Regions from separate parts of the Mycobacterium marseillense genome, predicted to be linked through region 2. Evidence: riboswitches for the same ligand, from Rfam matches in the RefSeq annotation. Region 2 holds a riboswitch; each other region holds the start of a gene.

Region 1 (9,752 bases), 2.2 Mb from region 2:
ATGATCATCACCGCGCCGCCGGCGATGCCGATCGCGGCGCCGGCGGCGAGCCCGGTCTCGATGGTGGCGGTGGACAGGTCCGGGAAGAAGGTGGTCGCCGTCAGCGCCAGGGACAGCAGCACCAGGCACCACACGATGGTCCAGGCAACGATGTTCTGCCGCACCGTGTTTACCCACGGTCCCAGCACCGCGCGGTCGTTGCACAGCAACACCAGGAAGACGGTGGCCGAGGGAAGGAGGACGCCGGCGAGCGCCTGCACGCCTTGGGTCACCAGCCCCAGGACGTGGTCGGGGCTGAAGGAAACCGCCGCCGACACCGCAAGCAGCACCGCGTAGCCCCCGTAGAACACCGGCGCCTCGCTGATCTTCCAGTGCAACGAGTGCCGCTTGCCCATGGCGTCACCGACGGCATAGGTCGTCGCCAGGCCGACGGCGTTGGCGCCGATCAGCGACGCGTCCAGCAGGATGATCGCGAATAGCGCCCCGACCGTGCCGCCGAGATGCCGAGACAACCCCGCGGCGACCGCGCCCGCGTCGGTGAAGTGCCCGGCCTCGGCGGTGCCCGCCATCCCGAACGCAGTCACCGCCATCAGCGCCGTCGCACCGACCATGACCACGACGATCCCGATCACCAAATCGGCTCGCCCGTAAGGGATCCAGCGCGCGGTGATGCGCTTGTCCACCACGTTGGACTGCTGGAAGAACAGCTGCCACGGCGCGACCGTCGTCCCCACGATCGCGACCACCAGCAGCAGCACGGTCGAGTTCAGGCCTCCGGGGAACTGCGGAATCAGCCCGGCCGCAGTCGCTTTCGGGGCCGGATGCACCAGCAGCACCATCGGGATGATCAGCACGTTCACCGCGATCAACAAGAACATCAGCCGCTCCCAGCGGCGAAAAGAACCGCCGGCCACGACGGCGAACAGCAGCACCGCGGCGGTCGGGACGGCGACGATCTTCGGGCAGCCCAAGAAGCCGAGAGCCAGCGACACACCGATGAATTCGGTGACGATCGTCAAGGCGTTCAAAACCAGCAGATCACCGACGCTGAACGCGCCCCAGAACTTGCCGAAGCGCTCGAAGATCAACCGCGCGTGACCGACGCGGGCGACGGCGCCCAGCCGCAGCACCATTTCCTGGTTCACGTACAGCACCGGAATCATCAGCACCAGCGCCCACAGCAGGCCCATCCCGTAGTCCTGGCCGGCCTGGGCGTAGGTGGCGACGCCACCGGCGTCGTTGTCGCCGACCATGACGATCAGGCCGGGACCGGTGATGACCGCCAGTGTCTTCAGGCGACGCCAGCGGCCGCTGGTGGTCGCGCCGCTGCCGTCGGCGCCGTCGCGCGCGATTCGACCGAACGCGCCGACGATGTCGCCGACGTGCGCGGTGTCGAGCACGGTCGGTGCCTGCGCCTCGGCGGGCGGGCTTTCCGCGGCGGCGGCCGCGTGGCCGGAACCCGGGCCGCGGCGGCCGCCACCGGTGTGGATCGACGTCATCTGATCCTCGCTAGACGAATCGTTCTCACCTCGCGGTGAGGACATGCGGATGCACTCGATGCGCGGGACGGATCACCAGTGGTTGTCGGTGCGTCCCGATGCGTGTCCGCCCAGCGAGGCGGTGACCACCGCGATCGGCATCCGCGAGACGTACAGGTTGGCCCGCTCCTGGGGGGTCAGGTTGGCCCGCAGGTGCAGCTTGTCGGCCAGCAACCGGCCCGCGCGCAGCATCGACCGCCCGCGTCCCCTCGGCGCAACGGAAATACGGTGCGTAACAACAAAAGCCATGATCTTCTCCTGCCAGAGGCCCGATCGGCATCGACACTGTCCGTGGGACGGGTCAGCCGCGCGGGACCAGAGGCAAGGTCAGGCGGCGGAAGGAATGCCGGAGCCGGATCGGGGCAAAACGAATTTTGGATGCGGACTATCGCCGGGACTCATCTCGCCCTCACCTCCTCACGGCCAGGACACACGCGGGTGTCACCACATTCACCTGAACGGGAGAGGCAGGAATGACCGACGGCACCAAAGCCGCCGGTCGCACCCCTCTCGTCGGAGCTTCGGCACTGCACGGCGTATCCGGACATATCCGATGGTCGCGACCCGCTGCGCGCGGCTTCCGCCGCGCTTGCGATCGCTCCTCGTCCAGAAGCCACTTGGGCTCAACCCTTGGGTCCGGGAAGAGCTGTCCTGACCCGGGGCGTCTCTCGACGTTCGGGGTCAGTGGCCTGTATCCATGCAGACGCCTCACCTACCGAGGTGCTTGCGGAGTCCATAGTGGCACCGCGGCCCGGGCTCGTCAAACTCATTTGCCCTGAGCGCGGCGCCGCCGCCGGCCTCCCCGCACCCACCCAGGCTGCGCGCCTACGCTCGATTGCCCGGCTCCTCACTCGCGCTGTCCCGGCGCTCACCGTCGCCGGGCTACGCTCGGCGACATGGCCACAACGCTGCAGGATCCCAAGGTCTCATCGACGCTCGACCGCATGTACGCCGAGTCGAGAAACCAGATGTCGCTGTTGCGCGAGCGGAGTGGCACCTTCAATCAGCCGATGACCGCCCAGGAGCGGGCCGAGGCGATGAGCGAGTTCTACATCCCGGTGACGCCCGAGGCCGGCCGGCTGCTGTATTCACTGGTGCGCGCCACCCGCCCGGCGACTGTCGTCGAATTCGGGATGTCGTTCGGCATTTCCGCCGTTCACCTGGCCGCCGCGGTGCGCGACAACGGGAGCGGCCGGGTCGTGACCACCGAGCTCAGTGCGCCCAAGATCGCCGCGGCCAAGCAGACGTTCGCCGAGACCGGCCTGGACGACGTGATCACGATCCTGGAGGGCGACGCCCTCACCACGCTGCAAGGCCTGGACGGGGCGGTCGATTTCCTGCTGCTCGACGGTTGGAAAGACCTGTACCTGCCCGTGATCGAGTTGCTCGAACCCCGGCTTTCCACGGGCGCGTTGGTTATCGCCGACAACGCCAGCTCGGCCGATATGGCGCCGTATCTCGACCGCGTACGCGACCAGGCCAACGGCTACGTCAGCTTCAACTTCCAGGTCCGCGACAGCGACAGCATGGAAATCAGCTGCCGCACGGGCAATTAGGAAAAATCACCGCAGCGGCGCTACCGCAGCGATTCCTCGAGCCACGGCGTCAGCCACTTCACCCCTTCCGGGGTCAGGTGCACGCCGTCGCTGCGCACCTTGATGCCGTCGACCTTGGCGGTATAGACCCCGTCGGGACACAGCTTCTTGTTCAGGTCGAGGATCGCGACGCCCGGGTGGTGGCTGACGGTCTTGCGCAACATGGTGTTCCACAGGTTGACCCGGTCCGGCTGGTCCTCGGGATACAGCCGGCCGTCCGGCTTTTCACCGCCGCGGCTGTAGGGCACGGTCGCGACCACCACCCGCACACCGGTGGAACCGGCGATGGTCAGCGCCCGCTCGAGCTCGCCGTTGAGGTAGGCGTCGAAGGTCGGGTCGCCGATGTGGGTCCACTGGCCCTCGTTGACGCGGTCCACGGTTTCCCAGCGGCCGATGATCAGCAGCGCGACATCGGGCTGGTCCTGGCTGACCTGCCTGGCCCATCGGATCGGCCAGCCGTCGCATTCGGATCGCTGCTCCAGGGTTTGGCCCACATACCGGTACGGGGTGCCGCGCACCAGGCTGCATCCGATGACGGTGTGGTCGAGGAACGCGAATCCCGGTGTCGGCGGAAGGTAATGCATCCACGTCCACCCGATCGAGTCACCGAACACCGAGACGGTGAACGGCCGATTGGGATCCCGCGGCCGGCTTTCCGCCGGCGGCGACGGCGAGACCGCCGCGACCGCCGAGACGCCGGGCGGCAGACCCACCTCGCGCAGCCCCGGCCCGGTTCCCACCGGGACCACCAACAATGTCACCGCCGCGGCGCTGGCCACGGTCGCCGCCGCCAGCGGCAGCAGCGGCACCCGCGCCGGGCGCCAGCGCTGGATCGGCTGCTCGAGCACCCAATACGACGCCGCGGCCACCACCACCGTGGCGGCGCACCGCGCGGTGAACAACGGCAGCCCGGACCACCCGGTGCGTTCGCCGTTGAGTGCCAAGAAGATCGGCCAGTGCCACAGGTAGACGCCGTAGGAGATGGTCCCGAGCCACACCAACGGCGGCAACGCGAGCGCGCGGGCGACGACGCCGCGCTGCTCCAGGGCGACCGGGGCGATGACGAGGACGGCCGCGACCGCGACGCCGATCAGCAAGCCGTGGCGGAATTCGCCGCTGGCACCGGTGGCGTAGTGGGTCGCGGCCGCCAGGCCCGCCAAACCCAGCAGCGGCAAGATCCGGGCGGCGCGCCGTCCCCACCGCGTGCGGATCATGCACCAGCCGCGGTTCATCGACGGCCAGTCCCGCACCAGCAGGGCGGCGGCCGCGGCGCCGACCAGGAGGGCCTGCGCGCGGGTGTCGGTGCCGAAGTAGATCCGGTCGCGGGTGCCGTCGGAGGCGGTGACGATGGCGAGCGCCGCGGACGCCAGGGCCCCGAGGGAGGCGATGAGAAATGTCGCGAAGCGCACGCCCCCGACGGTGGCTCGGGTGAACCGCCGCCTCGCGCGCGCGGCCAGCGCCAGTGTGACCGCGATCAGCAGCAGCGGCCAGACGAAGTAGTACTGCTCCTCCACCCCGAGCGACCAGGTGTGCTGCAGCGGCGACGGCGGTGCGCCCTGGGTGAAGTAGTCGGTTTTCTGGGCGACGAACCGCCAGTTGGCCATCCACACGAACGCCGCGATGGCGTCGTCGCGCAGGCCGGTGAGCGACCGCTCGGGCAGCAGCTGCCGGGCCGCGGCCACGGTCAGCACCATCAACACCAGCGCCGGCAGCAGCCGGCGCGCGCGCCGGATCCAGAAGCCGGTGAGTTCGATGCGGCCGGTACGGCCCAGCTCGTCGAGCAGCAGCGAGGTGATGAGGAATCCGGACAGGACGAAGAAGACGTCGACGCCGATGAATCCGCCGCTGACACCGGGGATGCCGCCGTGCCCGATGAGCACCAGTGCGACGGCGATCGCGCGCAGGCCGTCGAGCGCCGGGATTCCGCTGCGCCGCTCCGGCCGGTCCCAGACCGCCAGCCGTCCGACCCGGCGCACGGGGGCGACCCATCGGGGCCGAGTACGACGAGCCGGTGCGGGGTGAGACCCGCCCGGCTCGGTGCTCGCCGTCAGCGCGCCGTGACTACCATCCCGCCCGGCGCCATGGTTGATGCCGATACGTCGCTGCCCCTCCTCGTGAACGGAGCCAGCTTAAGGGCGGGCGCGCGGGATCGCGTGGAGGACACGCAACGGTTTTCCGCTGCGGTGCGTTCGGATTTCGGCTGCGGCGTCAGGCCTTGCTGGGCGCGTAGCCGAGGGTGCTCTTGACCTCCAGGTACTCGTGGAAGCCGAAGTCGCTCCACTCGCGGCCATTACCGCTGCGCTTGTAGCCGCCGAATGGCGCGTTCATGTCGAACGCGTGGTTGATCGTCACCCATCCCGCGCGGATCCGGCGGGCGACCTCGCGCGCCTTGTCGAGGTCGGCGCCGGACACATAGCCGGCGAGGCCGTACTCGGTGTCGTTGGCGATCTCGACGGCCTGGTCGATGTCGTCGTAGCCGAGGATGCACAGCACCGGCCCGAAGATCTCCTCGCGCGCGATCGTCATGTCGTTGGTGACATGCGCGAAGACGGTCGGCTTGACGTAGTACCCCGTGTCCAGCCCCGCCGGGCGGCCCGGGCCGCCCGCGACCACGGTCGCGCCCTCGTCGATGCCCTGCTGGATCAGGCGCTGCACCTTCTCGAACTGTGACCTCGACGCCACCGGCCCGATCGCGGTCGCGTCGTCGGCGCTGCCCACCTGGACTTGCTCCGCAACCTCGCGCGCGATCGTAATGGCCTCGGCCATCCGTGAATTGGGCACCAGCATGCGCGACGGCGCGTTACAGCTCTGCCCGGAGTTGGGCATCATGTTGGCGACCCCCGCGCGGACGCCGTCGGCGAATCCGCCGTCGTCGAGGACGATGTTGGGGCTCTTGCCGCCGAGTTCCTGGGTCACCCGCTTCACCGTCGGGGCGGCGGTCTTGGCGACCTCGATGCCGGCGCGCGTGGACCCGGTGAACGACACCATGTCGATGTCGGGATGGCTCGCCAGGGCCGCGCCCACGCCCGCGCCGTCGCCGTTGACCAGGTTGAACACCCCGGCCGGCACGCCCGCGGCGGCCAGGATCTCGGCGAAGATGTAGGGCGAATACGGCGCGACCTCAGAGGGTTTCAGGACCACGGTGCAGCCGGTCGCCAGCGCCGGGTACACCTTGACCGCGACCTGGTTGATCGGCCAGTTCCACGGCGTGATCAAACCGCAGACGCCGATCGGCTCCTTGGCGATGAGGGTCTCCCCTTTTTGTTCGGAAAACGGGAAGTTCTTCAGCGCGTCGATGGCCGTGGTGAGGTGGCCGATGCCGAGGAAAACCTGCGGGCCCGCGGCCAGCGAGGGCGGTGCGCCAATCTCCTCGGTGACCGCCTGGGCGAGATCGTCCGCGCGCTTCTGGTATTCGGCGAGGATGGCCTGCAACAGGTCCAGGCGCTGTTCGCGGGTGCTCTGCGACCAGCCGGCGAAGGCGCGCCGAGCGGCTTGGACCGCCACGTCGACGTCGGCCGCCGACCCCAGCGAGATCTTTCCGGAAACCTCCTCGGTCGCCGGGTTTTCCACCTCGAAGGGGTTGGGCCGCACCGGGTCGACCCATTGTCCGTCGATGTAGAACTTCAGGTATTCGCGCATAGCTTGCACTCTTCCTTGTTTGCGACCCTTACTGGGTGCCTTCTGCATACCAGGTGCGGAATCGGTCGTACTTGGGCATCTCCTCGGAGTTGGCCTTCGGGTCGATGCACACGTGCACCACACCCACTTTGCCGCTGGCGTAGGCGCGGGCGATGGCCGGCCCGATCTCCTCTTCCTTCTCGACGAACTCACCGTGGCAGCCGAAGCCCTCCGCGATCTTGTCCATTCGGACGTCCTTGCTCCAGTGCACGCCGGGCTGCGGCGACGGCTGGGAGAAGGTGCGCTTGTAGACGCCCACCTCCAGGCCCCACTGGTGGTCGACGCCCACCACGCACACCAGCGGAAGATTTTGCCGCGCAGCCGTTTCCAGCTCGGCGATGTGGAAGAGGAACGCCGAGTCGCTGGTCAGCAGCATGACGGGGCGCTTGCCGCCCTCGGCGACGGATGCCCCGACCGCGTAGGGCAGGCCGGTGCCGAGGTGGCCGAAGTTCTGGTTCCAGATGACGTCGCGCGGCTTGGACTGCGAGTAAGTCCACTGAAATATGACGGTCGCGCCGCCATCCCGGACCATGATGGCGTCGTCGAGTTCGTTGAACGCCTTGGTGGCCTCGACGACGTAGCGCGCCGGGTGAATCGGACGGCCCGACGGCGCGTTCTCGGCGAGCTGAGCGAGCTCCTCGGCGTCGGCCTTGACCAACTTCTCGAGGTTGGCCGCCGGGGTGCGCGGCGTGTCGCGGAGCGCCTCGACGAGCTGCGGCACGACGCCGCGCAGATCGCCCACCAGCGGCACGTCGAACTGGCGGTTGACACCGATGGCGGCCGGGTCCTGCTCCACGTACACCCATTTGCGGTTCGCGTCGTTGTCCGCCCAATGCTGAGTCCGCCCGTAGTGCATGGGCTCACCGAGTTCGGTTCCCAGCGCGACGCACAGGTCGGATTCCTCGACCGCCTCGTTGGCGGCCGGGGAGAACAGGTAGGGGAAGGTCCGGTCCTGCAGACCCGGGATGTATGACGTACCCCCGGAGGTCTGGATGACCGGGCAGGCCATCAGGTCCGCGAGCTCCTTGACCGCGGGGCCGGTACGCGACGTGTGCACGCCGTGTCCCACCAACAGAATCGGGCGCTTCGCTTCGCGGATCAGCTTCGCGGCCTTGGCAATCTCCGGGGCGCCGGCCCCCTGGTTGACGAGGCGATACCGGTGGGGCGGTAGTGGATCGGCCACGTCGAGCGCTTCGAGGATGACGTGCGACGGGTATTCGACGTAGGCCGGGCCGGGGGTGCCCGACATGGCCTGGCGGATCGCCTCATGGATGATCTCGTCGGTCTGGTCGGCGTACTCGATCGAGCTGCTGTACTTCACCGACGCCGCGAAAAGTGGTTCCTGACGGACGAATTGGATGCGGCCGCGTCGGACCCGGCGCTCGGTGATCCGGGCGCGCTGGCCGCCGAGGAAGATCACCGGCGAGTTCTCCACGAGCGCGCACTGGATCGCTCCGGCCATGTTGGCCATGCCTGGGCCGAGCGTGCCGATGCACAGGCCGGGCTTGCCCGTCATCCGCGACGCCGCGTCGGCCATGAAACCTGCGCTCAGTTCGTGATGCGGCGCGACCACCGACCACCCGCGAGCCTCGGCCTCGGCGAACATGTGCACGAAGTTCGGGTCCGGGATACCGAACAGTGTGTTGATGCCCTCGGCCTCGAACAGGTCGAGGATGCGTTTGTAGACAGGCACGGCCATGGTGGAAAACTCCTTTACTAGCAATAAATTTCGATGAGCAAGCGTTATCCGGGGTTCGCGTCGACCGCCAGACCCAGCTCGTCGAGGACCGCCGCGGTGTCGGCGCCGAGTTCTGGTGCCGGCCCCGCGACGCGCCCCGGTGTCTGTGAGAACCAGGTGGGGACGCCGGGGAAGCGGACCGGCCCGTGCGGGGTGTGGACCGTCTCGAACATGCCGACGGCATTGAGATGCGGATCGTCGAACAGCGCGCCGGGCGTGTTCAGCGGCGCGGCCGGGATCTCGAGTTCGCGGAGCAGCTCCAACCACTCCGCGGTGGAACGCTCCTTCATCGTCTCGGCGACCAGCCCGTAGACGGTGTCGATCTCGCGGGCACGCTGTTCCAGCGTCGCGTACAGCTCGCTGGCCCACGGCGGCTGCACGGCCTTCATGAACGCGTTCCAGTGCTTGTCGTTGTAGATCAGCGCGGCGATGTAGCCGTCGCTGGTGCGGTACGGACGGCGGTTGGGCGCCACGGTGCGCGGATACACCGCGGGTCCCAGTGGGGGATCGAACAGCGCGCCGTTGGCATGTTCGACGAGCATGAACGACGCCATGGTTTCGAACATGGCGACCTCGACCTCTTGCCCCTGCCCGGTGCGCTCGCGGTGAAACAACGCCATCGTCGTGGCGTACAGCGCCGTCAGCCCGGCGATCTTGTCGGCCATGATGGTGCCGACGTAGTCGGCCTCACCGGTCAACTGCTGCTGCACGGCGGGCAGGCCGCATTCGGCCTGGATCGTGTCGTCGTAAGCGGGGCGATCGCGATCGGGCCCGCGCCGCCCGTACCCGTAGCAATTGGTGTAGATGACTTGGGGATTGATCGCGGCGACGTCGTCGTAACCGAAGCCGAGCTTGGCGATCGCCTTGGCGCGCATCGAGTGGATGAACACGTCGGCGGTCTCGACCAGGGCGCGCAACGCCCGCGTCCCGACCTCGGTGTGCAGGTCCAGCACGATGCTGCGCTTGCCGCGGTTGACGTTGACGAACACCCCGCTCATGCCCGGCGCCGGGCCCACGGAGATGTAGCGGGTGTTATCGCCCTGGGGCGGTTCGACTTTGATCACGTCGGCGCCCATGTCGGCCATGATCTGAGTGCAGTAGGGCCCCATCACCATCGCGGTCAGATCGATCACGCGCACACCGGCCATCGGGCCCCTGGGGCTAGCCATTGAGCGCTCCTTGGTGGGTCGAGCCAGGTAGTTC
Region 2 (9,752 bases):
CATCCGCTGGTGCAGGTCATGCTGGCCTGGCAGAACACCGACTCCGCCGACCTGAGCCTGGGCGACGTGCGCGTCACCCCGCTGCCCGTCGATACCCGCACCGCCCGCATGGATCTCGCGTGGTCGCTGGCCGAACGCTGGGGCGCCGACGGCCAGCCCGAGGGGATCGGCGGCGCCGTGGAGTTCCGCACCGACGTGTTCGACGCCGCCACCATCGAAGCGCTGATCACCCGGCTCCACCGCGTACTGACGGCCATGACCGCCGACCCGGCCCGGCGCCTGTCGTCGATCGACATCCTCGGCGCCGACGAGCACGCCCGCCTCGACGCGATCGGCAACCGGCTGGTGCTGGACGGCCCGTCGCGGCCCCCGGCGTCGATGCCGGAGGTGTTCGCCGGCCACGTCGCGCGCACCCCCGAATCGATGGCCCTGACCCACGGGGCGGATTCGTGGACCTACCGCGAACTCGACGAGTCCGCAAACCAATTGGCGCACACGCTGATTGACCATGGTGCCGGGCCGGGACAGTGCGTGGCGCTGCTCACCGAGCGCTCAGCCCGGGCCGTCGTCGCCATCCTGGCGGTGCTCAAGACCGGGGCCGCGTACGTCCCGGTCGACCCGGGCCTGCCGTCGTCCCGGATCGACTTCATGCTCGGCGACGCCGCACCGGCGGCGGTGCTCACCACCGCCGAATACCGTTCGCGCCTCGACGATTTCGGCCTGCTGGTCATCGACCTCGACGACCCGGCGATCCAGGACCGGCCCACCACGGCGCCGCCGGCGCCGGCGCCGCACGACATCGCGTACACGATCTACACCTCGGGCACCACCGGGGTCCCCAAGGGCGTGGCGGTCACCCACCACAACGCCACCCAACTGTTCGCCTCGCTGGGCGCCGCCGGCCTGCCCGCGGCGCCGGGACGGGTGTGGAGCCACTGCCATTCCCTGGCCTTCGACTTCTCGGTGTGGGAGATCTTCGGCGCCCTGCTGCACGGCGGGCGGGTGCTCGTCGTACCGGACGAGGTCGTGCGTTCCCCGAAAGACCTGCACGCCTTGCTCGTTGCCGAACGGGTCGACATGCTGACCCAGACACCGTCCGAGGTGGCGATGCTCGCCACGGAGGGCCTGGAGTCCGCCGTGCTGGCGGTCGCGGGCGAGGCGTGCCCGGTCGAGATCGTGGAGCGGTGGGCGTCCGGGCGGGTGATGGTCAACGTCTACGGCCCCACCGAGATCACGATCGTCGCGGCCATCAGCGCGCCGCTCACGCCGGGGCCCGAAGTGCCGCCGATCGGTTCGCCGGTGTCCGGGGCCGCGCTGTTCGTGCTCGACGGCTGCCTGCAGCCCGTACCCGCGGGCGTGGTCGGCGAGCTGTATGTTGCCGGCGGCGGCGTGTCCACCGGTTACCTGGGCCGACCCGGTTTGACCGCGTCCCGGTTCGTGGCGTGCCCGTTCGGCGGGGAGGGCGCGCGCATGTATCGCACCGGGGACCTGGCGTGGTGGGGCTCCGACGGGCAGCTGCGCTACGTGGGGCGCGCGGACGAACAGGTCAAGATCCGCGGGTATCGCATCGAACTCGGCGAAATCCAGTCCGCGCTGGCCGGACTGGACGGGGTGGAGCAGGCGCTGGTGATCGCCCGCGAGGACCGCCCGGGCGACAAGCGGCTGGTCGGCTACATCACCGGGACGGCCAACCCGCCCGAACTCCGCACCCTGCTCGCCGAGCGCCTGCCCGCCTACATGGTGCCGGCCGCGGTGGTGGTCCTGGATGCGCTGCCGTTGACGCCCGGCGGCAAGCTTGACGTCCGCGCCCTGCCCGCCCCCGACTACCAGGGCGGCGACGACTACCTCGCACCGGCCACCGCCGTCGAGGAGATCCTGGCCTGGCTCTACGCCCAGGTGCTGGGCCTCGAGCGGGTCGGGGTGCAGGAGTCGTTCTTCGACCTGGGCGGGGATTCCCTGTCGGCCATGCGCCTGGTCGCCGCGATCTACAACGCCCTCGACATCCACCTGCCCGTGCGCGCCGTCTTCGAGGCGCCGTCGGTGCGCAGCCTGAGCCAGCAGCTCAACCGCGATCACGATGCGGCGGAAGGCCAACAGGGCGACTTCGCCTCGGTGCACGGCCGCGACGCCACCGAGGTGTACGCCTGCGACCTCACGCTGGACAAGTTCATCGACGCCCCGACGCTGGCCGCCGCGCCGTCGCTGCCGGGACCGGGCGCCGAGGTGCGCACAGTCCTATTGACCGGGGCCACCGGCTTTTTGGGCCGCTATTTGGTGCTGCAATGGCTGGAACGGCTGGAACTGGCCGACGGAAAGCTGATCTGCCTGGTGCGGGCCACCTCCGACGAGGATGCGCGGCGCCGGCTGGAGAGGACCTTCGACCCCCCCGGTTGTGCAGGCGACCCCGCCCTGCGGCGGTATTTCGACGAACTCGCGGCCGACCACCTCGAGGTCATCGCCGGTGACAAGGGCCACGCGAATCTGGGCCTGAACGAGGAGACCTGGCAGCGGCTGGCCGACACCGTCGACCTGATCGTGGACTCCGCGGCCGTGGTCAACGGCGTGCTGCCCTACAGCGAACTGTTCGCCCCCAACGTCGCCGGCACCGCCGAGCTGATCCGGCTGGCGCTCACCACCAAACTCAAGTCGTACACGTATGTCTCGACCGCCAACGTCGGCGACCAGATCGAGCCGGCCGCGTTCACCGAGGACGCCGACGTCCGCGTCGCCGGCCCGATCCGCACCATCGACGGCAGCTACGGCAACGGCTACGGCAACAGCAAGTGGGCCGGCGAGGTGCTGCTGCGCGAGGCCCACGACCTGTGTGCGCTGCCCGTCGGGGTGTTCCGCTGCGACATGATCCTGGCCGACACCACCTACGCGGGCCAGCTGAACCTGTCGGACATGTTCACCCGCTTGCTGTTCAGCGTCGTGGCCAGCGGCGTCGCCCCGGGCTCGTTCTACCAGCTCGACTCCCACGGCAACCGGCCACGCGCGCACTTCGACGCACTGCCGGTCGAGTTCGTCGCCGAATCCATCACCACGCTGGGCGCCCAGGTCGGCCGCGATTCCGCCGCCGGGTTCGAGACCTATCACGTGATGAACCCGCACGACGACGGCGTCGGGCTCGACGAGTACGTCGACTGGGTCATCGAGGCCGGCTACCCGATCGAGCGGGTCGACGACTTCGGGGAGTGGCTGCGCCGGATGGAGACCGCGCTGCACGCCCTGCCGGAACGCCAGCGCCACCAGTCGGTGCTGCAGCTGCTGCAGTTGCGCAACGCCCAACACGTGCCGCCGGCGGACCCGGCGCGCGGCTGCCTGGGACCGACCGAGCGGTTCCGCGCCGCGGTGCAGGAAGCCAAGATCGGCCCCGACAACGACATCCCGCATATCACCCCGGCGGTGATCGTCAAATACGTGGCCGACCTGCAGCTGCTCGGTCTGCTCTGAAACACCCTGTCCGGTAGCGTATTTCGCCGCCCCGGCCCGAAGCCGTCATCGCCGCGCCTGCCGCTGACTACCATGACCGGTAGAACGCGACTGTCCCGCCGCAGGAGAGGAGTGCTCATCCGTGACAACAGCGCGCCTGCCCAAACTGCCACTGGACGAAGCCAAAGCCGCCGCCGACGAAGCGGCCGTCCCCAACTACATGGCCGAACTGAGCATCTTTCAAGTGCTGCTCAACCATCCGCCGCTGGCGCGCGCCATCAACGACCTGCTCGCCACCATGCTCTGGCACGGCGCCCTCGACGCGCGGTTGCGGGAGTTGGCGATCATGCGCATCGGCTGGCTGACCGCCTGCGACTACGAATGGACACAGCACTGGCGCGTCGCGTCCCGCCTCGGCGTCCCGGGCGAGGACCTGCTCGGGGTGCGAGATTGGCGGAACCATGCCGGGTTTGGGCCCGCCGAGCGGGCCGTGCTGGCGGCCACCGATGACGTGGTGCGCGACGGCGCGGTCAGTGCCGCCAGCTGGGCGGCCTGCGAGCGCGAATTCGACGGCGACACAACGGTTCTCGTTGAGCTTGTCACGGTCATCGGGGCGTGGCGCATGGTCTCCTCCATCCTGCAGAGCCTCGAGGTGCCGCTGGAGGAGGGCGTGTCCAGCTGGCCCCCGGACGGCCGCCCACCCGGCCCCTAGGGCCCGGGCGTCGGCGTGAATTGCTCAGGGCCGTAAGCGATTGACTTATCAATCGAGAACTCTTAGCGTCGGGCAATGAGAACCAGGGTCGCCGAGATGCTCGGTGTCGAATTCCCGATCTGCGCCTTCAGTCATTGCCGCGACGTGGTCGCCGCGGTGACCAACGCGGGCGGATTCGGCATCCTGGGCGCCACCGCGCACAGCCCGGCGCGGCTACACAGCGAGCTGACCTGGATCGAGGAGCAGACCGGCGGCAAGCCCTATGGGGTCGACCTGCTGCTGCCACCCAAATACGTCGGCGCCGAGCAGGGCGGGATCGACGCCACCCAGGCCCGGACTCTGCTGCCCGACGAGCACCGCGCGTTCGTCGACGACCTGTTGGCGCGCTACGGCGTGACGGCGCCGGCCGGGGAACCCCGCGCGTCCGCGGGCGGCTTGAACATCTCGCCCAAGAGCTACCAGCCGCTACTCGACGTGGCCTTTGACCACAACATTCGGCTGATCGCCAGCGCGCTCGGCCCACCCCCGGCGGACCTCGTCGCACACGCCCACGACCAGGACGTGTTGGTGGCCGCGCTGGCCGGCACCACCCGCCACGCCCAGCGGCACGCCGCGGCCGGCGTCGACCTGATCGTCGCGCAGGGCACCGAGGCCGGCGGCCACACCGGCGACGTCGCGACCATGGTGCTGGTGCCCGAGGTCGTGGACGCCGTGGCGCCGGTGCCGGTGCTCGCCGCGGGCGGGATCGCCCGCGGCCGCCAGATCGCGGCGGCGCTGGCGTTGGGCGCCGAGGGCGTGTGGTGCGGGTCGGTGTGGCTGACCACAGAGGAAGCCGAGACGGTGCCCGTCGTCAAGGAGAAGTTCCTGGCCGCCACGTCCTCGGACACGGTGCGGTCGCGCTCGATGACCGGCAAGCCGGCGCGGATGCTGCGCACCGCCTGGACCGAGGAGTGGGACCGGCCGGAGAACCCCGACCCGCTGGGTATGCCGTTGCAGACCGCGCTGATCACCGAGCCGCAGGTGCGCATCAACTCCGCCGCCGCCCACGACGGCGCCAAGGCGCGTGAGCTGGCGACTTACTTCGTCGGGCAGGTGGTGGGCTCGCTGGATCGGGTCCGCCCGACGCGCTCGGTGGTGCTGGACATGGTCGAGGAGTTCATCGAGACGATCGGCCGGCTCGACGGCCTGGTCGAGAAGTGATCCCGGGCCGGTCGGTAACGAATCGCGGACACGCTCGCCAGGGATTTGACCGCGTCAGACCGCTCGTGCATTATCGGTCGGGTAAGCACCTCGTTAGGTGAGGCGTCTACACGAATACAGGCCACTGACCCCGAACGTCGAAAGACGCCCCGGGTCAGGACAGCTCCTCCCGGCTTAAGGGTTGAGCCCAGGTGGCTTCCGGCTCGGATCGTTCTTCCGGGCCAGGACACGTCGTGTGGTGCCGAAGCTCTGACGAGAGGGGTGCGGATCTCCGGCGGTCGTCGGATTCTGCTCCTTCTGCTGCGCCTAGATCGCATGCGACCCCGCATGCGTCGTGACCGCGAGGAGGTGAGGGACACATGAGTTCTAGCGATAGTCCGGATCGAAGTCCGAACCCTGTTTCGTCCCGATCCGTTCTCCGGCGCGACCTTCTCGGCTGAGTCGCGCACACGCTAAGTGCTTATCCGCCAAGCGTTCTGAGATCGGAACCGCCCGGGACGGGACACATCAGTCCTTTTTGGTCCCCGTTGGCATTCTCCTCTAGGAGTCGATCATGACCGCAGCTCTCTACGACGACGTCGTCACCGTCGCACCCGCCCGCACCCTGCGCGTGGTTCCCGACGTCACCGAAATCCAGGTTCCCGCGCCCGTGGAAGAGCCGCGCCGCAGCGACTACCCGCTGTTCGGCCCGGGGGGCGACCCGCTGATCAACGGCGCCTGCCGGTTGCTGAGCATCCCGCTGCGCCACGTGTACGCGGCGCTGTGGCGGGCCGGTGTGCTCGAGGTTCGGGGCTGACAGTCCGACCGCGAGACTGCAACGGCCGGCTTCACTCGGCGTTTGCGTCGGCAGTTGCAGTCTCGCGATAAGATTTACTGGCGTCGATCCGGCCATCACCGGGGAGCTTTCGGAAGAACAGCCGGCCGGCTCAGTAGAACCGAACGGGTAGGCCCGTCACAGCCCTTTCAATGAGCGGTCGCGCGCGAGCGCGGCAAGCGGGGTGGTACCGCGGCGCTCGCGCAGCCAGCGCGTCGTCGTCCCCAGGCCTGAGACTGGCACAGGAGACGACGTTTGACCGAGCACACTTACCCGAAGCTGGCCAGCGGGGCGCCCGACTTCCCGACGCTCGAGGTCGAGGTGCTGGACTACTGGGCCGGCGACGACACCTTCCGCGCCAGCATCGCCCGCCGCGATGGCTCGCCGGAGTACGTGTTCTACGACGGGCCGCCGTTCGCCAACGGCCTGCCGCACTACGGGCACCTGCTCACCGGCTACGTCAAGGACATCGTCCCGCGGTACCGCACCATGCGCGGCTACAAGGTGGAACGCCGGTTCGGCTGGGACACCCACGGGCTGCCGGCCGAACTCGAGGTCGAGCGCCAGTTGGGCATCACCGACAAGTCGCAGATCGACGACATGGGCATCGCCGCCTTCAACGACGCCTGCCGCGCCTCGGTGCTGCGCTACACCGACGAGTGGCGGGCCTACGTCACCCGCCAGGCGCGCTGGGTCGACTTCGACAACGACTACAAGACGCTGGACCTGCCCTACATGGAGTCGGTGATCTGGGCGTTCAAACAGCTTTGGGACAAGGGCCTGGCCTATGAGGGCTACCGGGTCTTGCCGTATTGCTGGCGCGACGAAACCCCGCTGTCCAACCACGAATTGCGGATGGACGACGACGTCTACCAGAGCCGCCAGGACCCCGCACTCACGGTCGGCTTCCGCGTGGTGGGCGGCTCGCTCGACGGGGCTCATCTGCTGATCTGGACGACGACGCCCTGGACGCTGCCGTCCAACCTCGCCGTCGCCGTGAACCCCGACGTGACCTACGTGCAGGTGCGTTCCGGAGAGCACCGCTTCGTGCTGGCGGAGGCGCGACTGGCCGCCTACGCGAAGGAATTGGGAGACGACCCCGAGGTGCTGGGCACCTACCGCGGGGCCGACCTGCTGGGCACCCGGTACCTGCCGCCGTTCCCGTATTTCATGGACGCTCCTAACGCATTTCAGGTCCTGCCGGGCGAGTTCGTCACCACCGAGGACGGCACCGGCATCGTGCACATGGCGCCGGCCTACGGCGAGGACGACATGGCCGTCGCCGACGCCGCCGGCATCGCCCCGGTCACCCCGGTCGATTCCAAGGGGCGATTCGACGCCGGCGTCCCGGATTACCAGGGGCAGCACGTCTTTGACGCCAACCCGCACATCATCCGCGACCTGAAGAACGGCACCGGCGCCGCCGCGGCCAACGGGGCGGTGCTGCTGCGCCACGAAACCTACGAGCACCCCTACCCGCACTGCTGGCGGTGCCGCAATCCGCTGATCTACCGGGCGGTGTCGTCGTGGTTCGTCGCGGTCACCGAGTTCCGGGACCGCATGGTGGAACTCAACCAGCAGATCACCTGGTATCCCGAGCACGTCAAGGACGGCCAGTTCGGCAAGTGGTTGCAGGGCGCCCGTGATTGGTCGATCTCGCGAAACCGGTACTGGGGCACCCCGATTCCGGTGTGGAAGTCCGACGATCCGGCCTACCCGCGTATCGACGTGTACGGCAGCCTCGACGAGCTGGAGCGCGACTTCGGGGTGCGGCCCACCAACCTGCACCGCCCCTTCATCGACGAGCTGACCCGGCCCAATCCCGACGACCCGACCGGGCGTTCGGTGATGCGCCGCATCCCGGACGTGCTCGACGTGTGGTTCGACTCCGGGTCCATGCCGTACGCGCAGGTGCACTACCCGTTCGAGAACGCCGACTGGTTTCAGACCCACTATCCCGGTGACTTCATCGTCGAGTACATCGGCCAGACCCGCGGCTGGTTCTACACGTTGCATGTGCTGGCCACCGCGCTGTTCGACCGGCCCTCCTTCAAAACCTGTGTGGCACATGGCATCGTGCTGGGCTCTGACGGCCAGAAGATGAGCAAGTCGCTGCGCAACTATCCCGACGTGTCCGAGGTGTTCGACCGCGACGGCTCCGACGCGATGCGGTGGTTCCTGATGGCCTCGCCGATCCTGCGCGGCGGCAACCTGGTCGTCACCGAGCAGGGCATCCGCGAGGGCGTGCGCCAGGTCCTGCTGCCGTTCTGGAACGCCTACAGCTTCCTGGCCCTCTACGCGCCGAAAGTCGGCACCTGGCGCACCGATTCGACTCAGGTGCTGGACCGCTACATCCTGGCCAAGCTTGCCGAACTGCGCGACGACCTGACCCGCGAGATGGACAGCTGTGACATCTCCCGGGCCTGCGAGCAGCTGCGCCTGTTCACCGAGGCGTTGACGAACTGGTATGTGCGACGGTCGCGTTCGCGGTTCTGGACCGAAGACGTCGACGCGATCGACACCCTGCACACCGTGCTGGAGGTGACCGCGCGGCTGGCCGCGCCGCTGCTTCCGTCGGTGACCGAGATCGTCTGGCGCGGCCTGACTTCTGGGCGCTCGGTGCACCTGACCGATTGGCCGGCGCCCGGTGAGGTGCCCGCCGACCCGGACCTGGTCGCCGCGATGGATCAGGTCCGCGAGGTGTGCTCGGCCGCCTCGTCGTTGCGCAAGGCCAAGAAGCTGCGGGTGCGGCTGCCGTTGCCGAAACTCACTGTGGCCGTGGAGAACCCGCATCTCCTGGAACCGTTCGCCGACCTGATCGCCGACGAGCTCAACGTGAAAAGCGTCGAGCTGACCGATGCGATCGACACCTACGGCTCCTTCGAGCTCACCGTCAACGCGCGGGTGGCCGGCCCGCGGCTGGGCAAGGACGTGCAGGCCGCGATCAAGGCGGTCAAGGCGGGGGAGGGCGTCGTCAACGACGACGGCACCCTGACCGCCGGGCCCGCGGTGCTGCAGCCCGGCGAGTACAGCTCGCGGCTGGTCGCCGCCGACCCGGAATTCACCGCGGCCCTGCCCGATGGCGCGGGGCTGGTGGTGCTCGACGGCACCGTGACTCCGGAGCTGGAGGCCGAGGGCTGGGCCAAGGACCGCATCCGCGAATTGCAGGAACTGCGCAAGACGACCGGGCTGGACGTCTCGGATCGCATCAGCGTCGTGATGGCGGTGCCCGCCGAGCGTGCCGACTGGGCGCAGACGCACCGCGACCTCATCGCGGGCGAAATCCTGGCCACCAGTTTCGAATTCGGCGAGCCCACCGACGGCGCGGACATCGGTGACGGCGTGCGGGTGAGCATCGCCAAGGCCTGAGCCGCGAAAGTGCAACCACGACGTGTTTCCCGAGAGAGAACGTCTGCAGTTGCACTCTCGCGGTGCGGACACGGCCTGGACACCAGACCAATAGCATCAACCTGTGGAGTCGCGTTGGGTGCTGCACCTGGATATGGACGCGTTCTTCGCTTCCGTCGAGCAGCTCACCCGGCCGACCCTGCGTGGTCGGCCGGTGCTGGTCGGCGGTTTGGGCGGGCGCGGAGT
Region 3 (9,752 bases), 330 kb from region 2:
TAGAAATCATCGAGTGCCACATAAGCGGTGAATCGTGGCCGAACTGCTTATGCGGTTGGGGCCGTCGAACTGAGGCTCGCAGCCGATCCCCGTATCTGCTATCCGGCGATGGGTGAGCGGGCCATTACGGTGAGCCGGAGCCCGTATTTGGGAGCACTGGCTATGTGGCTTCCGGCCGTGTTCGCCATCGGCATGCCGGGCATCATGGGTATCACACCTGCCGGAGCCGCGGTGAGGGGCGTGCCGCCCAGCCCTGAGGCAAGAGAGCTCGGGGGTGGGGCTAGGGCGGTCCAGCTCGCGGGCACCGATAACGGGCCGATTGATGCGGCTTGACCCAGGGCCGCCGATGCGCCGCCGCCAGAGCCCAGGCTCGCCAGACCCAATAGGCCTCCGAGGGGGCCGGTTGTGACAGCTTCTCCGATCGCGTTTCCCGCCGCGCCCCCGGCTGCGCCGGCGCCCAGCAAACTCGTGAAGGCACCCAATGTGTTACTGGGTGTGTAGAACCCGGACGAGAAGATGGTGTTCCAGATGTTCGCGTTGGGCCCCCACTGGTTCCAGAAGTCGTCGAGCTGCGGATTCCCAGACCCAGACTGAGGCAGTTGGCCAAGGATTTCCGAAAGTCCCGACGTCGACGACGAAGACGACGCGGGTGCCGCGAGGCTCTGCAACTTTGTGGGTACCGTGGAGGTCAGCTGTGACAGTGCAGTCTGCGTGCTCGTGCCTGTCGAGGTAGCAGTGGCCTGGCTGACCGCCGCGGCCTGCCCGGTCAGCCCCGCCGCATTGGTTGTCTGTTGTGGACCGGTGAATGGCGTCACCTTCGAGGCGGCCGCCGAAGCGGCGGCGTAGCCGTACATTGCGGCAGCGTCCTGGGCCCACATTTCGCCGTAGTGAGCCTCGGTGGTCGCGATCGCCGGCGTGTTCTGCCCCAAAACGTTGGTCGCGACCAACGCGCTCAAAAGGCTACGATTGGCCGCGATGACCGGTGGGGGCACCGTCATCGAGTACGCGGTCTCATAGGCATCCGCGGCTGCGGTGGCCTGGGTGGCGGTTTGTTCAGCCTGCATCCCGGTCGTGTTCATCCAGGCGACAAGAGGTGCTGCGGCGGCCGCCATCGATATCGATGCCGGGCCGCGCCAGCCTTCGCTGGTCAATCCTGAGATCGTCGAGCTGTAGGAGGTTGCCGCCGAACGCAATTCAGCGGCCAGCGTGTCCCAGGCGGCGGCGGCGCTAAGCATCGGCGCTGAGCCCGCGCCGGAATACATTCTTGCGGAATTGATTTCCGGCGGCAACGCGCCGAAATCGATCATGACAGTCATTGGACACACTTCCTTTAGCCGGCCGCGGTCGTGTTGAGGGCCTCGGTGGCGGCGTACGAAACGGCGCTGGCCGCTAAGGTCCGCACGAACAGGTCAGAAACTGCTGCGGCTTGTGCGCTCACCACTTGATACAGCTGCGCGTGCGCAACGAACTGGGTCGCGGTGAGCGCCGAAACCTCATCGGCCGCTGCAGGAATCACGCCTGTCGTAGGCGTAGATGCGGCCGCGTTCTGGGCGGCGAGCCCTAAGCCGATATTGCGCAAATCATTGGCCGTTGCCGCCAGTATTTCTGGTTGTGCGGTCACAAAAGACATCGGACTTCTCCTCAAGGGAATGCAGATTAAGGCTGCGGCTGTGGTCGTGTCAGGGCACGCCACAACAACACGCGTCCACGAAGCGGACGCGGGCGAGTGTTAACCGAAGCGGCGCAAGCCGATTCAGATAGTGGAAACGGTGCCTGGGCCGGATCCGAACGAAATGCTCATCGGACTCGGATAGGGACTATCACCGCGATTCATCTCGCTCTCACCTCCTCACGGCCAGGGCACACGGGGGTGCCAACAGTCGCACACCGGGGTAAGGCGACCCGGCGATTCAGCCGGGCGCGGCACCCCTCTCGTCAGAGCTTTGGCACCACACGGCGTATCCGGTTGAGCCGGAAGCCACTTGGGCTCAACCCTTAAGCCGGGAAGAGCTGTCCTGACCCGGGGCGTCTCTCGACGTTCGAGGTCAGTGGCCTATATCCGTGCAGACGCCTCACCTACCGAGGTTTATGCGAACGTTATCTTCGCAGTCAAGGCGGCACCAGTCAACCCGGCGCGTTGACTCACCAACAATGCCCGCGTGCCCCCTTCGTTGTCCCAAAGAGAAATGCTGCCCGCGAAGTGGCGTGTTGAAGCGGCGAAACCGGTGCGGCGCAGCAGGCCCAGACGATGGGATTGACGGTGGGTGAACGCCAGCGTTGCACCGGGGCCTTTACTAGGCCGTGCTGGACATGCCGGCTGGCATGTGGCTGGCGCCGATGCTGGGTGAGCTGGTGAGGATCTTGCGGCGGTTCGGCGCACTGGACATTGATGGCGACACCGGGGGCGCTGCTGTGACCGCGCCATATCGTCGGCCATCGATTGCCGTGTGGCGCCCGAAGGCGAGAAGTACGAATTGACGGACCGTTGACGCAACCGAACCGAGATCATGCAAAGCAGCCAAACCGGCGCGGGTTAACGCTCGATCTGGTTCGTTAAGTGAGCTGGTGGTGAGCAAGCGCTGAACGAGTCGTGTCAAGTCGGGAACATATTGTCCCAGCAAGGCTTTTGCCGACGACATCGTTCCCGTGCGGTGCTAGCTTCGGGGTTGTTATGAGAATCGACGTTGCCGATCCGACAATGCCGCGATCCCGTTTGGTCGCGGTAACAGCCGCAGTATGGTTGATATTGTGGATGGTAATCGGTGGCGCACACCACCACGAAAGTAGAACTAACTCAACGGATCTGGAAATCGTTGCCGGTGAAGCGGCAACTTCGCTTGAATCGTCGCAAGTGGTCAGGGATCAGCTACCCCCAGACCATGCACACGCAAGAAGAGATTCGTCGACACACCACCACGACCAGTTCATGGCCGTCGCCTTGACACCGTCCGTGGCCGCGTTGGCGAGTTTCGGCGCCGCAGTCAGCCCAGTTGGGGGGGCGGGGTGGTTGGCTTATCCCGCGGCGGCGCCGGGGCGGGGTCCGCCCACTGTGCTTGCAGTGCGTTGCGCCGGTCGAGATCTGTTGACTCGGCTCTGCTTGTCTCGTCGCTGATCAGTCACCGTCAGGCCGCTGCGCTTCGCGTCGCCGGCCGGTGAACGCTTCTTACCAATTGTCGCGCCTCGCGCGTTGATGGAAGTGACGATCAAATGACTGACGTTGTTCGCACTGACAATAATCTTGCAAAAGGTCCACCTCTTACCGCCATCGGGGCGCTTCTACTGGCCGCGCAGGCCTGCCACCTATGGGCGCCTGGTGTCTTGGTGGGACACGCTTTGGTGCTGAAGATCTCGGCGTCCCAGAGCATTCCGGACCGCGGTTTCTGGGCGAAGCTTGAGTGCTTTAACCCAGGTGGCAGCATGAAGGAAGTCCTTGCCACGCACATGGTCGATAAGGCGCGCGCCCGCGGCGGGTTGCTGTCTGAAGCGCGGACCGCGGAGTTCACCGGCGGCAGACTAGGTTTGGGACTGGTTCTAGCGGGCCAGGTGTGCGTGGGTCCGGTAGCGGTTGTCATCGATACCGGGATGATGGGACCGACCATTCGCCGGATGCTTGCTGCCTACGGCGCCGACGTTGTCCTCGTCGACGCACTGCGCCCGGTTGGTGGATGGGAGCAAGCCCGCAAAGATCGGGTCGTGCAGTCGTTGGCCACCGAACACGGTGCATGGATTCCGTTTCAGTACACCAACTTTGACAACGTTGTCGATTATCAATCGTTGGATTTTGGATTGCTCGTCCAGCTCGGTGGAATCGATGCGGTGGTGTGCCCGGTGGCTGCCGGCAGCTATTCGGCAGGAATTGCGCGATTGCTACTTCAGCAGAGCGAGCAGGCGCCGAGATCTACATCGGTTGTGCAGGATTGGCGGATCGTCCTAGCCAACCGGTCTTTGCTGCTCTTCGCCGCGATGATAGGTTCGTATGTAGTGACCTTTCAGGGCCACCTTGCCCTGCCTCTGCAAGTGGCGGCACCGACACTGTGGTTCCAAAGCTGTTTTGTCACCGTCGTGTTCGCCATTTCAGGTGTGGTGGTCGTTGCCGGCCAGTTGCGCATCGCGCGATGGTTCTTCGACGGGTGGGGTTGTCGGGGTAGCTTGAGTGCCGGTCTAGTTATCCTGGCTGTGTCGTATGTGCCGCTGATCCTCCTGCCCGACGGTGGGGGCTTAGGGTCACGGGCGGCCGTCGATGCAGTTGCAGTCTTCGCGGCGCTGCTTGCGCTCGGATCCGCCGCGGCGATCCCGTTCAAAATGGATACTGTAAATGCTTTCACCGGTAGCCGTTTACTGGCAACACTTTACCGGCTCTACAACCCCGTCGTCGCAATCAGAACCTTGATCTGCAATTTGGGACAGAGGCGATCGTCGGCGCAGCGGTACGTCGCGGTCACGCCGAAAAACTCTGCACTGCATGATTCTTCGTTAGCGGCTCCACAACACTTGCGCTCAAACGAACATTATTCCGAAAAAGGGTCACGAAACCGTGATCATCTGAACCAGAACAATGGCCTTAAGCCTGCATCACGGCGTAGTCAACACCGAGGAAAGAAAGAGGCGCAACTCATATGGGAAAACGAACCGGAATGTCCGACAGATCAAGTCTAGCCGGGGATCTAGCCCCTAGCCGCCCGCCGAGGATGCGACCATGAGCGGGCACAGCCACGCCCACGGGCATGGGCACACAACCGATGCTGACCGGCGGTGGCTAGCCGGCGCCCTGGCGGTGATCACAGCATTCATGGTCGGCGAAGTAACGGTAGGAATCGTTGCACGATCCCTCGCACTGATCTCGGACGCGGCGCACATGCTTACCGACGCGGCCTCAATCGCTTTGGCGCTATGGGCTATCGGGCTGGCAGCACGACCGGCGGCGGGCCGAATGACCTACGGCTGGCGACGGGCGGAAATCTTGTCTGCGCTGGGCAACGGCCTGACTTTACTAGTATTGGCGGGCTGGCTGGCCTACGAGGCGGCCCGTCGGCTAATCGACCCGCCGCCGGTCACCGGCAGGCTGGTGCTGATAACGGCACTGGTCGGGGTCGTGGTGAACGTGGCCGCGACGTGGATGATCAGCCGCGCTAATCGCTCCAGCCTCAACGTCGAGGGCGCTTTCCAGCACATCCTCAACGACCTGTTCGCTTTCATCGCAACCGCAGTCGCCGGCTTGGTGATGGTGTTCACCGGGTTTGCGCGCGCCGATGCCATCGCCACGCTGGTCGTGGTGGTGTTGATGGCAAAGGCTGGAACGGGATTGGTGCGTGCCGCAAGTCTGGTCCTCCTGGAGGCCGCGCCTCGCGGGGTCGAGCCCGAAAAGATTGGCCAGGCGATGGCGACATGCGACGCGGTGGTCGAAGTTCACGACCTGCATGTTTGGGAAATAACGTTAGGGCAAACAGCGCTTTCAGCGCACGTCATCGTGGATGAGGACCGCGATTGCCATGAAACCCGGGCCGAGTTAGCGGAGTTGCTCGCGCACTCGCACGGGATTTCACACATCACCCTGCAGCTTGAGCACCAAAAGTCAGGCCGCCCCGACGAACACGGTTTCGCGGGCGCATGCGCGCATTGCGCAGACCCGCACGGTCCCACGCACCGCTCCGCTAACCAGCAGGCCCATGATCCCGAGTCGGACACAGGCGGCATGGCCTCCTCGTCGTTATCGCATATTCGCGGTTAGAGATTGGGTTGTTGTGCGGTTGGCCAGCGCTAGCGGGGCGCCACGGATCCGGTCTGTGGTGGCGGTGGGGGCTGCGGTGTGGTTGGCGATGTGGGGGGTTTTGATTGGCGCCCACAGTGTAAACACGCATTCGCAGTCTTCGGTGGTGCACCTAGCACCCGCGATGCTGGCCTCCGCAAGTGGTGGTGGTCAGCCCACTCTCAGCGTCGATCATCTGCATGTGGGCAAGGGCTTGGCGGGCGACCATCCTGAGCGGTTCACCGCGGCGGTGTTGCCGCGCTCGGGCGCTGTGGTGGCTGCGTTGATCGCGCTGGGCGTGGTGGCGGCCGTTGCGGTGACCGGTGGGTTGGCCCGGTTTGGGGTGCCCGCCGGGCGCGGCCCACCGCGCGCCCCGGTTTTTTCTGTTATCGGTCAAGAGGTTTTGATCCGGTTCTGCTTGTCTCGTCGCTGACTGGTCAGCGTCAGGTCGTTTCTGCCCTTTGTGGCGAGCGGCCGGTGACCGCTGACCCATGTCAAGTGCCGCGTTCTGGTTCGCGGCTTCGCAGGAAAGCGACAAATCTGATGACCGAAGTTCGTTCCTTTAGCGACACGTGTCTTCACTCCCTGGCAACGCCGAAGATTCTCGAGCCGCGTGAGTGCGGCCAACTTGCCCCGGCCACTTCCCGGCGGCCCGCCGCCCTGGTGGGCAACACTCCGGTGCTGCGGGTCTCGGCGCCGCTGAGCCCGCCCGGTCGCGGGTTTTGGGCCAAGCTGGAGGGGTTCAATCCCGGCGGCAGCATGAAAGACCGCCCGGCCCTGCACATGGTCGAAGCCGCCCGGGCCCGCGGCGAACTCACACCCGGGGCCCGCATCGTGGAATCCACCAGCGGCAGCCTCGGATTAGGCCTAGCGCTGGCCGGCCAAGCCTACGGGCACCCGGTCACCGTAGTCACCGACACCGGCATGGAACCCATCGTGCGCCACATGCTGGCCGCCTACGGCGCCCAGGTCGACCTGGTCACCGAACCCCACCCCATCGGCGGCTGGCAACAAGCCCGCAAAGACCGCGTCGCCCAAGTTCTGGCCGACCACCCCGGCTCCTGGTGCCCCGACCAATACAGCAACCCCGACAACATCACCGGCTACCAATCACTGGGATTAGAGCTCATAAATCAGCTCGGCCACGTCGACGTGCTGGTGTGCTCGGTAGGCACCGGCGGACATTCGGCCGGGGTGGCGCGGGTGCTGCGCCAATTCAACCCCGACATGAAACTGATCGGGGTCGACACCATCGGCTCCACCATTTTCGGCCAACCCGCCACCACCCGGCTCATGCGCGGCCTGGGCTCCAGCATCCACCCCGCCAACATCGACTACCACGCCTTCAACGAAGTCCACTGGATCGCCCCACACGAAGCCGTCTGGGCCGCACGCACTTTAGCGGCCAGCCAGTTCGCCAGCGGCGGCTGGAGCGTAGGCGCCGTCGCCCTGGTCGCCGGCTGGGCCGCGCGCACCTACCCCAAAGACACCCGCATCGCCGCGGTCTTCCCCGACGGACCCCAACGCTACTTCGACACCATCTACAACGACGACTACTGCCACCAACACCAGCTGCTGGACTGGCAACCCACCCCCCAACCCACCACCCTCACCGACCCCAACCAACACGTCATCACCTCCTGGACCCGCACCACCACCATCACCAACCCGGCCTTGGTGTTGCGATGAAGGGCTTTATCGCGCGGTTTCGCGGATTCGACGGGCCCAGCCGGGTACTGATGATCAACCAGTTCGGCATCAACATGGGTTTTTACATGCTGATGCCGTATCTGGCGGGGTACCTGGCTGGCCCGCTCGGGCTGGCGGCCTGGGCGGTGGGATTGGTGCTGGGGGTGCGGAATTTCTCGCAGCAGGGGATGTTCATCGTGGGCGGCACGCTGGCCGACCGGCTGGGCTACAAGCCGTTGATCGTGGCTGGATGTCTGTTGCGCACAGGCGGTTTCGCGCTGCTGGTGGTGGCTCAGTCGTTGCCGGCTGTGCTGATCGCCGCGGCGGCGACCGGTTTCGCCGGGGCCTTGTTCAACCCGGCGGTGCGGGCGTATCTGGCCGGTGACGCCGGGGATCGCCGGGTGGAGGCCTTCGCCATGTTCAACCTCTTCTATCAGGCCGGAATCCTGTTGGGTCCGCTGGTCGGACTGGTCCTGGTGGCCGTTGACTTTCAGGTCACGGCGGCGGCAGCGGCGGCCGTTTTCGCAGTGTTGACGGTGGCGCAGCTGTTGGCGTTGCCGCAGCGCGGTGTCGATTCGGCGCCACGGCAGACTTCGTTTCTTCAGGACTGGCGGGTTGTTGCCGGTAACCGGCCGTTCCTGCTCTTCGCGGCGTCGATGATCGGCTCCTACGTGTTGACCTTCCAGGTGTACCTGGCGCTGCCGCTGCAGGCGTCGATGCTGATGCCGCGGTCTGGAAAGGCTTTGGTTGCAGCACTTTTCGTTGTCTCTGGCCTGGTTGCGGTGATCGGACAGCTGCGCATCACCCGTTGGTTCACCAAACGCTGGGGATCTGGACGTAGCCTGGCCATCGGTGTGGCCATCCTGGCGGCCTCGTTTGTGCCGCTGACGGTCGTCCCCGACGGCCATCGGTTCGGTACACCGGCGGCGGTGGGGGCCCTGCTGGTGTCGGCGGCGCTGCTGGCCGTCGGTTCGGCCGCGGTCTTCCCGTTCGAGATGGACACCGTCGTCTCGCTGGCCGGAGGCCGCCTCGTGGCCACCCATTACGGGTTCTACAACACCATCGTCGGACTGGGGATCCTCGTCGGCAACTTGGCCACCGGGTCGATATTCGGTGCGGCACAAGGGCTGAGCGCCGGCGCACTGGTGTGGGGCGGCCTGGTTCTCATCGGCCTCATCGCCGCACTCACCCTGCACCACCTCGACCCCGCCGACCGCGCGGGACCCGCGTTATCTGATGCGGGAGTTCGGTCCTTTTCCATCAGGAAAGGTTTAGCCAGGAGCAGGCCATGATGTTTGTGACTACTCAGCCAGCGGCTCTGACGGCGGCAACAGACAACCTGCAGGGCATCGGCTCGGCGATGAGCGCCGAAAACGCCGCCCCGGCCGCCCCGACGACCGGGGTGGTTCCCGCCGCCGACGAGGTGTCGGCATTGACGGCGTTGCAGTTTGCCGCGCAGGCGCAGATGTACCAGGCCGTCAGCGCCCAAGCTGCGGTGATCAACGAATGTTCGCGAACACCCTTGGCGCCAGCGCTGATTCGTATGCGGGTACCGAAGCCGCCAACGCGGTCGCGACCGGCTAAGCACTCCGAGGTGAAATGATGGATTTCGCAGCTTTGCCACCCGAAATCAACTCGGCAAGGATCTATGCCGGTCCGGGCCCGACCTCGATGCTGGCCGCCGCGGCGGCCTGGACGGGACTCGCCGAGCAGCTGTATTCGGCGGCCGCCTCGTATTCCTCGGTGGTCTCAGGGCTGACCAGCGGGCCGTGGCTGGGTCCGGCGTCAGCGGCGATGACCACCGCGAGCGCCCCCTACGTGACGTGGATGGACACCACTGCCGCCACGGCCCAGCAGACCGCTTCGCAGGCCATGGCAGCCGCGGCCGCCTATGAGGCGGCGTTTGCGATGACGGTGCCGCCGCCGGTGATCGCGGCCAACCGCAGCTTGCTGCTGTCGCTGATCGCGACCAACGTCCTCGGGCAGAATGCGCCGGCGATCGCGGCGACCGAGGCGCAGTACGCGGGGATGTGGGCCCAGGACGTCGCCGCGATGTATGGCTACGCGGCCGCCTCAGCCAGTGCGTCGCTCCTGACCCCGTTCACCACGCCGCAACCCACCACCAACCCGGCCGGCCTGGCCGGACAGGGGACCGCGGTCGGCCAAGCTGTCAGCAGCTCGGCCAGCACCGACACCCAGGCGGTCCTGTCACAGGTGACCTCCACGGTGCCCACGGCCCTGCAGCAGCTCGCCTCCCCGCTGTCGTCCACGTCCGCTTCGTCGACGGGATCTGTGTCGTCGCTGAGTTCGTCGCTGA

Evidence for each region. Region 2 has a riboswitch for magnesium ahead of G6N26_RS06665 (Rv1535 family protein). Riboswitches for the same ligand answer to the same signal wherever they lie in the genome.
Region 1: it holds a riboswitch for magnesium, as region 2 does, so the genes downstream of both, G6N26_RS17170 (hypothetical protein) here and G6N26_RS06665 (Rv1535 family protein) in region 2, are expected to answer to the same signal.
Region 3: it holds a riboswitch for magnesium, as region 2 does, so the genes downstream of both, G6N26_RS07985 (PE family protein) here and G6N26_RS06665 (Rv1535 family protein) in region 2, are expected to answer to the same signal.

Annotation. Positions count from the first base shown of each region.
Region 1 covers NZ_AP022584.1:3,728,806-3,738,557, forward strand. The annotation lists gene G6N26_RS17165 (NRAMP family divalent metal transporter) at 1-1,499, opposite strand, end outside; gene G6N26_RS17170 (hypothetical protein) at 1,572-1,787, opposite strand; M-box (ykoK) riboswitch at 2,037-2,265, opposite strand; gene G6N26_RS17175 (O-methyltransferase) at 2,435-3,094, shown strand; gene G6N26_RS17180 (acyltransferase family protein) at 3,115-5,109, opposite strand; gene G6N26_RS17185 (aldehyde dehydrogenase family protein) at 5,342-6,772, opposite strand; gene G6N26_RS17190 (thiamine pyrophosphate-binding protein) at 6,801-8,510, opposite strand; gene G6N26_RS17195 (CaiB/BaiF CoA transferase family protein) at 8,555-9,697, opposite strand; gene G6N26_RS17200 (SDR family NAD(P)-dependent oxidoreductase) at 9,711-9,752, opposite strand, start outside.
Region 2 covers NZ_AP022584.1:1,527,702-1,537,453, reverse strand. The annotation lists gene G6N26_RS06680 (non-ribosomal peptide synthase/polyketide synthase) at 1-3,453, shown strand, start outside; gene G6N26_RS06675 (carboxymuconolactone decarboxylase family protein) at 3,575-4,144, shown strand; gene G6N26_RS06670 (NAD(P)H-dependent flavin oxidoreductase) at 4,220-5,344, shown strand; M-box (ykoK) riboswitch at 5,427-5,612, shown strand; gene G6N26_RS06665 (Rv1535 family protein) at 5,898-6,140, shown strand; gene ileS (isoleucine--tRNA ligase) at 6,414-9,527, shown strand; gene G6N26_RS06655 (DNA polymerase IV) at 9,631-9,752, shown strand, end outside.
Region 3 covers NZ_AP022584.1:1,853,956-1,863,707, reverse strand. The annotation lists gene G6N26_RS07990 (PPE family protein) at 99-1,316, opposite strand; gene G6N26_RS07985 (PE family protein) at 1,331-1,630, opposite strand; M-box (ykoK) riboswitch at 1,921-2,091, opposite strand; gene lpqS (putative copper homeostasis (lipo)protein LpqS) at 2,672-3,112, shown strand; gene G6N26_RS07980 (pyridoxal-phosphate dependent enzyme) at 3,208-4,656, shown strand; gene G6N26_RS07975 (cation diffusion facilitator family transporter) at 4,697-5,728, shown strand; gene lpqS (putative copper homeostasis (lipo)protein LpqS) at 5,667-6,179, shown strand; gene G6N26_RS07965 (PLP-dependent cysteine synthase family protein) at 6,290-7,435, shown strand; gene G6N26_RS07960 (MFS transporter) at 7,432-8,727, shown strand; partial or broken gene G6N26_RS07955 (PE family protein) at 8,724-9,019, shown strand; gene G6N26_RS07950 (PPE family protein) at 9,035-9,752, shown strand, end outside.